Regions from separate parts of the Streptomyces sp. NPDC048290 genome, predicted to be linked through region 3. Evidence: riboswitches for the same ligand, from Rfam matches in the RefSeq annotation. Region 3 holds a riboswitch; each other region holds the start of a gene.
The links. Region 3 has a riboswitch for cyclic di-AMP ahead of AB0D49_RS09255 (transglycosylase SLT domain-containing protein). Riboswitches for the same ligand answer to the same signal wherever they lie in the genome.
Positions count from the first base shown of each region.

Region 1: linked by a shared signal. The riboswitch ahead of AB0D49_RS24950 (C40 family peptidase) and the one ahead of AB0D49_RS09255 (transglycosylase SLT domain-containing protein) in region 3 are both predicted to bind cyclic di-AMP.
Region 2: linked by a shared signal. The riboswitch ahead of AB0D49_RS17550 (transglycosylase family protein) and the one ahead of AB0D49_RS09255 (transglycosylase SLT domain-containing protein) in region 3 are both predicted to bind cyclic di-AMP.

Region 1 covers NZ_JBEZLM010000014.1:190,539-193,804, reverse strand. Annotated here, with positions in the region: gene AB0D49_RS24960 (ATP-dependent Clp protease proteolytic subunit) at 1-405, shown strand, start outside; gene AB0D49_RS24955 (hypothetical protein) at 413-721, shown strand; cyclic di-AMP (ydaO/yuaA leader) riboswitch at 1,059-1,265, shown strand; gene AB0D49_RS24950 (C40 family peptidase) at 1,269-1,742, shown strand; gene AB0D49_RS24945 (ATP-binding protein) at 1,943-2,401, opposite strand; gene AB0D49_RS24940 (helix-turn-helix transcriptional regulator) at 2,616-3,266, shown strand, end outside.
Region 2 covers NZ_JBEZLM010000009.1:113,008-116,273, reverse strand. Annotated here, with positions in the region: gene AB0D49_RS17555 (transglycosylase family protein) at 372-1,700, shown strand; cyclic di-AMP (ydaO/yuaA leader) riboswitch at 1,917-2,113, shown strand; gene AB0D49_RS17550 (transglycosylase family protein) at 2,117-2,824, shown strand.
Region 3 covers NZ_JBEZLM010000004.1:424,552-427,817, reverse strand. Annotated here, with positions in the region: gene AB0D49_RS09260 (CocE/NonD family hydrolase) at 1-1,269, shown strand, start outside; cyclic di-AMP (ydaO/yuaA leader) riboswitch at 1,539-1,745, shown strand; gene AB0D49_RS09255 (transglycosylase SLT domain-containing protein) at 1,760-2,242, shown strand; gene AB0D49_RS09250 (HAD family hydrolase) at 2,437-3,266, opposite strand, start outside.

The DNA of each region.
Region 1 (3,266 bases), on a different contig from region 3:
GGCGGCTCGTTCAGCGCGATGTCCGCGATCTACGACACGATCCACTTCGTGCGCTGCGACGTGGAGACGATCTGTCTGGGGCAGGCCGGCGCGATGGCGGCGGTGCTGCTGGCGGCCGGGACGCCCGGGAAGCGGCTGACCCTGCCGGGCGCGCGGATCGTGGTCCACCAGCCGTCGCTGCCCGAGCCGATCGAGGGCCAGACCAGCGATCTGGCGATCCAGGCGGCGGAGCTGTCCCGGGTCCGCGACCGCCTGGAGGAGATGCTCGTACGCCACACCGGGCGCGCCCGTCACCTGGTGAGCGCCGACATCGAGCGGGACAAGGTGCTCACCGCGCCGCAGGCGCTGGAGTACGGCCTGGTCGACCGGGTCGTCGGCAGCCGCAAGGCGACGGGCGGGAGGTGAGCCGGGGATGCTGCCGCCCGAGATCCCGCCGCTGCCCGCGCTGACCCGCGCGGAGGGCGAGCTGATCGACCGTTATCTGGAGGCGGCCGATCTGCTGGGCCGGATCAATCCGGCCCGGCACGGCGACACCTATGGGGCGCTGCGGGCCGCGCAGGCGCTGGTCGCCAAGGCGGTGCTGCTGCGGGACGCGCTCGCGCTGATGCACCACCGGGGCGAGTCGGAACTGTCGGCGGCGACCCTCGCGCGGGCGCTGCGCGTGCTGGACGGCGAGCGCCGTACCGCGCGGGTCTGTCTGCCCCCGCGCTCCGACGGCTGAGGCGCCGGGCGTCCGGGGCGGCACACCGGACGCCTACTCGGAATGCCTGACTCCGGTGTCAAACGGACCAAATGGATTACGTCCGTTCGGCGTATCGGATGGTCATTTTGCCGACCCGGCACGCTTGCCCAACGCGCCCCCAGGACGGTGTTTGGAACGGCTCCGCCGCTGGTCCGGGGCGTGGGCGCCGACTGACACGCGTCGCCTTCCCTGGATGTCCACCCGAACGGGTGAGTGGTGAGTAACGCCACAAATACTCGGTTCCGTTGGGATTTTCGGACACGCGTAGGTGAAGATCCCTGACTGACGACAAGACCCCGCCACCGCGGCGGGGCGGTCCGGGCGGACGCCGAATCCTGCCGCCGCCCGGATGCCCGGTCGACAGGAGTGGATCGGCAGGAGTGGAGGACCCAGGTACGACGGGTCGCCGGAGCGCAGTTCGGCTTCGAGCGGTCCTTGGGGTGAAGCCGCCTTCGGGCGGCCGGGCAACTTCGCCAGCCCGAATCCGACAGGTCATCCTTCACAGGCGGCTGACGAAGGGTTGCGCATGACCGCGCTCAATCGTGTCCCGTCCCTGATGGCCCGTGCCGGTACGGCATCGGCACTGACGCTCGCCGCGGTGGGCGGCAGCGTGGTGGTCCCGGGCCTCGCCCCGGAGGCTTCGGCCGCCACACACGCGACCAAGGCACTCCAGGTGGCCGCCTCCAAGAAGGGAGCGCCCTACAAGTGGGGGGCGACCGGACCCAGTCGGTTCGACTGCTCGGGGCTTACGCTCTACGCCTTCAAGAAGGCCGGCAAGAAGCTGCCGCGTACGGCCGCCCAGCAGTACAACAAGACGAAGCACATCTCCGCCGGTAGCCGCAAGTCCGGTGACCTGGTGTTCTTCCACTCCGGTTCGAACATCTACCACGTAGGGATCTACGCCGGTAAGGGCAAGATCTGGCACTCGCCGAAGTCCGGTGACGTGGTGCGGCTCCAGAAGATCTGGACCAAGAGTGTCTGGTACGGGCGCGTGAAGTGACCATGAAATGACCGTGTAGCGACGGTGACGGTCCGAGGTGGCCCCTGCGGGGCGGTGACGGCGTGTCTGACGCCCTGTCACCGCCGGGGCCGCCTCCGGCCGGTCGGGGCCACCGCGGGGCCGTCTGCGGCCGTTGTGGCGGCTCGCTCCGCGGAAACGTTTCCTGCGGGGGGCGGGAAACTGGATGCGGAGGGTACGCGTCATGGCTCCTGCTGCCCCGCCGTGGTCACCGGGCGGGCCGGGGCCGACCAGGGAAGCTCGATCGAGACCGTCTTGCCGCCTTCGGGTGTGGCCCGGACTCTCAGCTTCCCGCCGCACTCGGCGGCCAGCCAGCGGATGATGACCAGCCCGCGCCCGTTGTCCTGCTGCACCGCGGCCGGAAGCCGCTTGGGGAACCGCGGATGACTGTCCGTCACCCCGATCCGCAACTGCTCGTCACGCGCCAGTTCCAGGTCCACCGTGAAGGTGGGCGACTGTCCGAACGTGTGCTGTACGGCGTTGGTGGCCAGTTCCGAGACGATGAGCCGGACGCTGTCCGCGAGGTCCGTGTCCGCCGGCAGACCCCATTCGACGAGGGTGTCGACCGCGTAGCCGCGGGCCGCGGAGACCGAGGCGGCATCGCTCGGCAGAGTGACGGACGCTTCCAGATGATCTGCCATGGCGAGGTCGTCCCTTTCCCACGGGACCGCGGTCCGACACGGAGGCGGAAGGTTCGAGTACGGTCCCGGACTGGTGCTACATCGCCCAGCCTGCCACTAGTGCGCCGGTCCAGGTGGCGATCCACCAAGATATGCATATATCTGTCGCTCAATGCGGTGAACTCTGCGACGGCAGAGCGTATTTGGGCGGCCCGGAAGGAGTAAGGAGTAGCCCATGCAGCACGGTCCCGTGGTGCGCCGCCGGAAGCTGGGCGCGGAATTGCGCGCGCTGCGCACCCGTGCGGGGCTCACCAGTGGTGAGGCGGCCGGTCTGGTCGGCTGGCACCAGTCGAAGGTCAGCCGGATCGAGACCGGTGCGAGCGGGGTGAAACCGGCCGATGTCCGGTTACTGCTGGACGCGTACGGCGTCGAGGACCCCGATCTGCGGGAGCTGCTGCTGGTGCTGGCCGGCTCGGAGGAGGGCGGACGGCACCACTGGTGGCACGCCTACCGCGGGGTGCTGCCGCCGACGTACCGGGACTTCATCAGCCTGGAGTCGCAGGCCACCGCCATGCGCACGCTGGAGACCTCGGTGATTCCGGGGCTGCTCCAGACCCGGGAGTACGCCCGCGCGGTGACCCGGGCGGCCGTCGAGGGACTGGAGGACGAGCGGCTGGACACGCTGGTGGAGGTGCGGCTGGCCCGGCAGGACGTGCTGCGGGCGCATCCGCCGCTGGAGCTGAGCGCGGTGCTGGACGAGGCGGTGCTGCGGCGGGAGGTGGGCGGACCCGCGGTGATGGCCCGTCAGCTGTCACGACTGGCGGAGGCGGCGCGGCTGCCGCAAGTACGGCTCCAGGTGCTGCCGTTCTCCGCCGGTGCGCATATC
Region 2 (3,266 bases), on a different contig from region 3:
CCGACACCCGTCACCCCGTCACCCGCCACGCCGTCACGCCGCCACCCGCCCCCCGCTGTCACCCACCACCTCGCGCCCCCACCCAGCCACCATCACGCCCCTCGCCCCACCCTCGCCCCCACCCCCGGCCCTTCACCCCCGGCCCTTCACCCCCGGCCCTTCACCCCCATGGCAAACAGTCACCCCACAGCCCATCCACACCCCCAGACGACCCTTCAGAAGTTGACACTCCCTCACCTTTGTGATCTTCACGTGATCTACGCGGCATTAACTTGTGACAAGTCAACGATTGCGGCTACGTTCACCCCTCAGCGCGACGCGCGAGCATCAAGCGCCGCGCGGGTCACCGCTGTCTCGGGAAAGGTCCCCGCATGCTCTCCGGGAACGGTCGTCACCGTCGCCCCCGTCAGGCCCCGGCCATCCTGGTCGCCGCCGGAGTGACCGGTTCTGCCATCGCCCTGCCCCTGCTCGGCGCCGGAGGCGCCAGCGCGGCGAGCGGCACCACCTGGGACAAGGTCGCCGAGTGCGAGACCGGCGGCGCCTGGAGCGCGGACGAGGGCAATGGACGCTACGGCGGCCTCCAGTTGACCCAGGACGACTGGGCGGCGTACGGCGGGCTGGACTACGCGTCGAGCCCGGACCAGGCGAGCCGTTCGCAGCAGATCGCGGTGGCCGAGCGGATTCTCGCCGACCGGGGCGTCGGGGTCTGGCCCGTGTGCGGGCTGGTCCACGGGCTCGCGCAGGACTCGGACCCGGCCGGGGTCGACACGGGCGTGGCGGGCGACCCCACCCCCCGGGCCACGGAGGACGCGGACGGCTCCTCCGGAGTCACCGGCGGCCTGACCGACTCCTCGAAGTCCCTGCCGTCCGGGTCCTCCGGGACGTCCGGGACACAGGAGCCCGAAGGGCAGTACGGCACCGACGACTCGTCCTGGGGATCGGGCCCCTCCGGCAGTACCGACCCCACCCCGGGCGGCGCCACCGGAACACCGGGCTCCACCCCCTCCGGCACCCCCTCGACCACCTCACCGGACAGCGCCCCGGCCGCCACGGAGGACATCTCCGGCGACTCCTCCGCCTCCCCGGTCGAACAGCCCACCAGCTCCCCCTCCGGGGCGAAGGGTGAGGAATCCGGCAATCTCGGGCAGGGTCTCGGCTCCTCGTTCCTGGTCGACACCAGCGCGCTGCCCGAGGCCGACCCGACCCCCGGCACCGGAAAGCACCGCGGCAACAGCGCCGACGAGAGCGGGACCGACAAGAAGGCGACCAAGCAGCCGAACGTCCTCTCGGGCCTCACCGACGCCACGGACTCCACGGGCACCACGGACTCCACGTCCCCCTCAGGCAAATCGTCCGATTCATCCGCCAATTCCCAGGATGATGAGGATTCTCGGGAATCCGATGAGCCACGGGAATCAGACGAACTCGGCGACCTGGGGGATTTGGCCGAATTGGGTGATGTAGGGGAGAGGGAGTCGGAGTCGCGCGCCTCGCGTGACGCCGGTGGTGCCCGCCAGACCCCCGACCAGGCCTACACCGTCCGTTCCGGAGACACACTCACCTCGATCGCCGACTCCCTTGAGGTCGACGGCGGATGGCGTCAGGTCTTCCGGCTGAACGAGGCGGCGCTAGGCGGCGACCCGAATCACATCGTCCCCGGTCAGACGCTCGACGTCGGCACCGGACCGGCCGCGCGCTGAGTGAGGCGCCGGTGGGGAAGTGGGCCGGGAGTGACGGGAGTTCACGTCACACTTCGCGCTGAATGTCCGGTTTGGCGAAAGTGTGGGATGAGTCTCAGAAGCCCTGATCGTCTTTGAAATTCCAGGAATCGCGTGTCTACGGTCAGGACCGCTCGCAACAGCGGGCCCCGAGGACCGTCACGCCGAATCCTGCCGGCGGTCGTACGGGAACAGTCGTCGCGTCAAGCGCCGTAGGCAGGAGCGGGGGACCCAAGGTAAGTGCCGGTGACGGAGGTTGAGGCGACTCGACCGCACGGAAGCGGCTTGGGGTGAAGTCAGGACGTACGGGAGGAAAGCCCCGTACGGGACATGACCGGGCAACTCATTCGGCCCGAACCCGACAGCTCACCTCGTAGGCGTCGGTGAGGGGATCTTCCATGCTGTTCTGTGGCAAGGGCAAGCACCGCCGTCCGTCCAAGACCACCCGTGTCATCGCGCTCGCCGGGGTGGCTGGCGCCGCCGTCGCCGCCCCGCTGATGGCGGCCGGCAACGCCTCCGCCGCCACCGCCTCCGAGTGGGACGCCGTCGCCCAGTGCGAGTCCGGCGGCAACTGGGCCATCAACACCGGCAACGGCTACTACGGCGGACTCCAGTTCTCCGCCTCGACCTGGGCCGGATACGGCGGCACGCAGTACGCCGCCACCGCGAACAACGCCACCAAGGCGCAGCAGATCGAGATCGCCGAGAAGGTCCTCGCGGGCCAGGGCAAGGGCGCCTGGCCGAGCTGCGGCGTGGGCCTGTCCAGCGCCCCGTACGGCGGCGGCTCGACCGCGCCCGAGCCCGAGCCCGCCCCGACCCAGCCGAGCCAGTCGCAGAGCGGCGGCACCGAGCAGCGCAGCGAGCAGCCGAGCGCCTCCCGCTCGCAGGAGCGCCCGGCCGCCACGCAGGAGACCGTCACCACGCCCACCGGCCAGACGGTCGAGAAGGGCGACGGCGAGTACGAGGTCGTCTCCGGCGACACCCTCAGCTCCATCGCCGCCGAGCACGGTGTCTCGGGCGGCTGGCAGAAGCTGTTCGAGCGCAACAACGACATCGTGGACGACGCCGACCTGATCTTCCCGGGCCAGCAGCTCCACCTGAAGTAGCCCGGACGGCCCCGGAGCGGGCCCCGCCCGAACCGAATCCGAACCAGACCGGTCCAGACCGGACCGGTCCGGACCGGTCCGGTCTGATTCCGGACCAGACCAGACCGGTCCGGACGCGGCTCACGGCCGTTCCACAGCCCGCTCCCGGCCCTCGCACAGCCCGCCCCGCCACCCTGGGGTCATCTCCCCGCGAGGTACGTCCCCGGGTTCCCGGCAGCCCCGGCGCTTCCCAGCGCCCCGGCGCCACCCGGTACGCCCTCCGCGAGACCCCCGTGAGGGTCCCCGTCCCCACGGGCACCCCGCCCCGGTGCGTCATTCCCCCGTACGCACCGGGGCGGGGTCTTTTCACGCCCGAGCAGCCGCCCCGGACCGCTCCCGGAGCCGCCCCGGACCGCTCCCGGTGCCGTACGCAGCCGCCCCGGACCGCTCCCGGTGCCGTACG
Region 3 (3,266 bases):
CGTCTGACCACCGCGCACGCCCCGGCGCCCTCCTATGGCAGCCTGCCCGGCCGCTGGACCGGCGAGCCCGGCTGGCCCTCCCCGTACGTCACGCCGGTCGTGTACGCCCTCCAGGGCGCCCCCGTCCTCGTCCGCTCCCCGATGCACACGGGGGTGGACGCGGGCGCCTTCCTGCCGCGCGGGGAGGACGCCGACCTGCCGCCGGACCAGCGGGCGGAGGACGGGCGGTCGGTCTGCTTCGACTTCCCGCTCGGCGCGGGGACGGCGGTGCTGGGGCGGCCCCTGGTGCGGCTGCGGCTGCGCTGCGAGGTGCCGCGCGGGCAGGTGATCGCCCGGCTGTGCGACATCGCCCCGGACGGCTCCTCGACGCTGGTGACCCGGGGCGTGCTGAACCTCTCCGCGCGGACGGGGCGGGAGCGGGCGGTGGGGTGGCCGCCGGGCGCGACCGAAGAGGTCTCCTTCGCGCTGGGCACCCTGGGGCATGTCTTCGCACCGGGCCACCGGGTGCGGCTGGCGGTGTCCTCCGCGTACTGGCCCTGGGTGTGGCCGCAGCCCGGCTCCGAGGCCGGGTTCTTCCTGGACCCGGCGGGCAGCTCCCTGGAGCTGCCGGTACGGCGGGCTCCGGCGGGGACGACGTCTGCGGAGGCGCCGGTGGGGGCGGCGGTGGGGGTGCCTGGGGAGGCGCCGGGCGGGGCACATGTGGAGGCGCCGGGCGACGCGCCGGTGGAGCCGCCGGGCGAGGCACATGGGGACGCCCCCGGCGACACACCGGCCCAGGCACCAGGCGACGCACATGTACAGGCCCCCGGCGACACACCGGCCCAGGCACCGGACGACGTACATGTGGGCGCCCCCGACGACACGCCCGAGCAGGCCGAGCCGCTCGGTGTCGTCTCCGCCGTCACGCTGGACGCGCCGCGTCCCGGGCGGCTGGTGGTGCGGGACGTGGCCAGGGGCGAGTGGCGGCTGGAGATCGCGCCCGGCCCCCGGGGCACCTGGGTGCATCCGGACGGTCTGGAGGTCACCGAGGAGGCCCTGGAGTCGTACACGGTCCGGGACGGTGACGCGCTCTCGGCGCGGAGCCGGTCGGACCGGACGATCCGGCTGCACCGGCCGGACGCGGCCTGGGACACCAGGGTCCGGGTCCGGTCGGAGATGAGCTGCACGGCGACGGAGTTTTTGACCGTTAATGAGGTGATTTGCACCCTCGGTCGCGAGGTCGTCTTCCATCGCACCTGGGAGCATCGGACTCCACGCACCGCTAGTTAATAGGCACTTGGGTGCATTGCCCGATTTGCCACTCTTGCGAACGGGCGTGATGTGGCTCACTCGCCGCCGCCCACAACTCCTCCGCAGCCGCACACCGATTCCCCTTCCCCGTTTCACGAGTTGACCCTTTTCAGCTGCAAAGGATCATGTGCGGCAAAGGGGCGAAGGAAGATCAGAAGCGGTGATCTGTGATTCCGCCACTTGTTTCGGACATCCGCTCTCGCATACGTTCCCGGCCAGTCGGGCGGACGCCGAGTCCTGCCACCGCCCGCACCAACTCACTAGATCCACGGCAGGAGCGGGGGACCCAGGTAAGTCGCCGGGCCGGACACCGCAGAACCGCGTAGTACCGCTTGTACCGCTACGCGACTGCGATCGTCCGGAACGGCTCGGGGTGAAGCCGTGCCGCAAGGCCGGCCGGGCACCTCCCCGCCCGAACCCGACAGCTCACCTCGTAGGCGTAGGAGAGGAACCGTTCCCTATGTCCGTCATGTCTGTCATGTCCGCGCACCGCTCCCCGCGCGTCCGCCGCATCACCCGCAAGCTCGCCGTCGCCGGTACCGGCGCCGCCGTGCTCGCCCTGCCGCTCATCGGCGCCACCAGCGCCACCGCCGCCACCCCGACCGCGGTCTCGGCGGCCACCTCCGCCTACCCGAACAACCTCGACGGCTGGATTCGCCAGGCGCTCGACATCATGTCGCAGAACGGCATCCCCGGCAGCTACGACTCCATCCACCGCAATGTGATGCGCGAGTCGTCCGGCAACCCGGCCGCCGTCAACAACTGGGACTCCAACGCCGCCGCGGGCACCCCGTCCAAGGGCCTGCTCCAGGTGATCGACCCGACCTTCGCCGCGTACCACGTCTCCGGGACGATCTACGACCCGTACGACCCGATCGCGAACATCGTCGCCGCGTGCAACTACGCGGCCGACCGGTACGGCTCGATCGACAACGTGTTCGGCGCGTACTGATCCGTCGCACGGCTCACCGCGCGGGTTGGGGCCCGCCCAGGGAGCGCCGTGCGGTCCGGTGCCGGAGCGCCGTGGGGGCGGCGACTGCCGGAGGGCGGGACTCGCATAGGGCCTGCCTATAGGACCCGCTCATAGGACCCGTTTATCGGGCCTGCCTATGGGGCCGACTCATGGGACCTGCCTATGGGGCCTGCTTATCGGACCTGAGGAAAGAGTCGTTCGAGGACGACGGCGATGCCGTCGTCCTCGTTCGACGTGGTGATCTCGTCGGCCACCGCCTTGAGTTCGGGATGGGCGTTGGCCATCGCCACCCCGTGTCCGGCCCAGTCGAACATCGGGATGTCGTTGGGCATGTCCCCGAACGCGATGGTGTGCTCGGCGCGCACACCGAGCCGCCGGGCCGCGAGCGCGAGCCCGGTCGCCTTGGTCACCCCGCACGGCTGGAGTTCGACCGTCCCCGGCCCCGACATGGTGACCGTCGCCAGCGAGCCGACCACCGCGCGGGCCACCGACGCCAACTCGTCGTCGGTCAGCTCGGGATGGCGCAGCAGCACCTTGCTGATCGGCTCGGTCCACAGCTCGGCCCGGCGTCCGACCCGCACCGCGGGCAGCGTGGGGTGCGGCATCAGATAGCCCGGCTCGATCAGCGTGAGCCCGTCGACCCCGTCCTGGTCGACCGCCGCGTACACCTCTCCGACCTCGGCCTCGATCTTGCCGAGCGCGGTCTCCGCCAGTTCCCGGTCCAGGGTGACCGACCACAGCAGCCGGTCCGCGCCCGCGTCGTAGAGCTGCGCGCCCTGGCCGCACACCGCGAGGCCGGTGCTGCCGAGTTGCTCCAGGAGCGGGCGCACCCGGGGGGCCGGGCGACCGGTCACCACGAGATGCCGGGCACCGGCCTCGGCGGTCCGCGCCAGTGCGGCCAGCGAGCGGTCGGAGAAGGTGTCGTCGCCGCGCAGCAGCGTGCCGTCGAGGTCGGTGGCGACAAGGGCGAACGTGCTGCGCACGGTGCGTGCGGCATATGCGG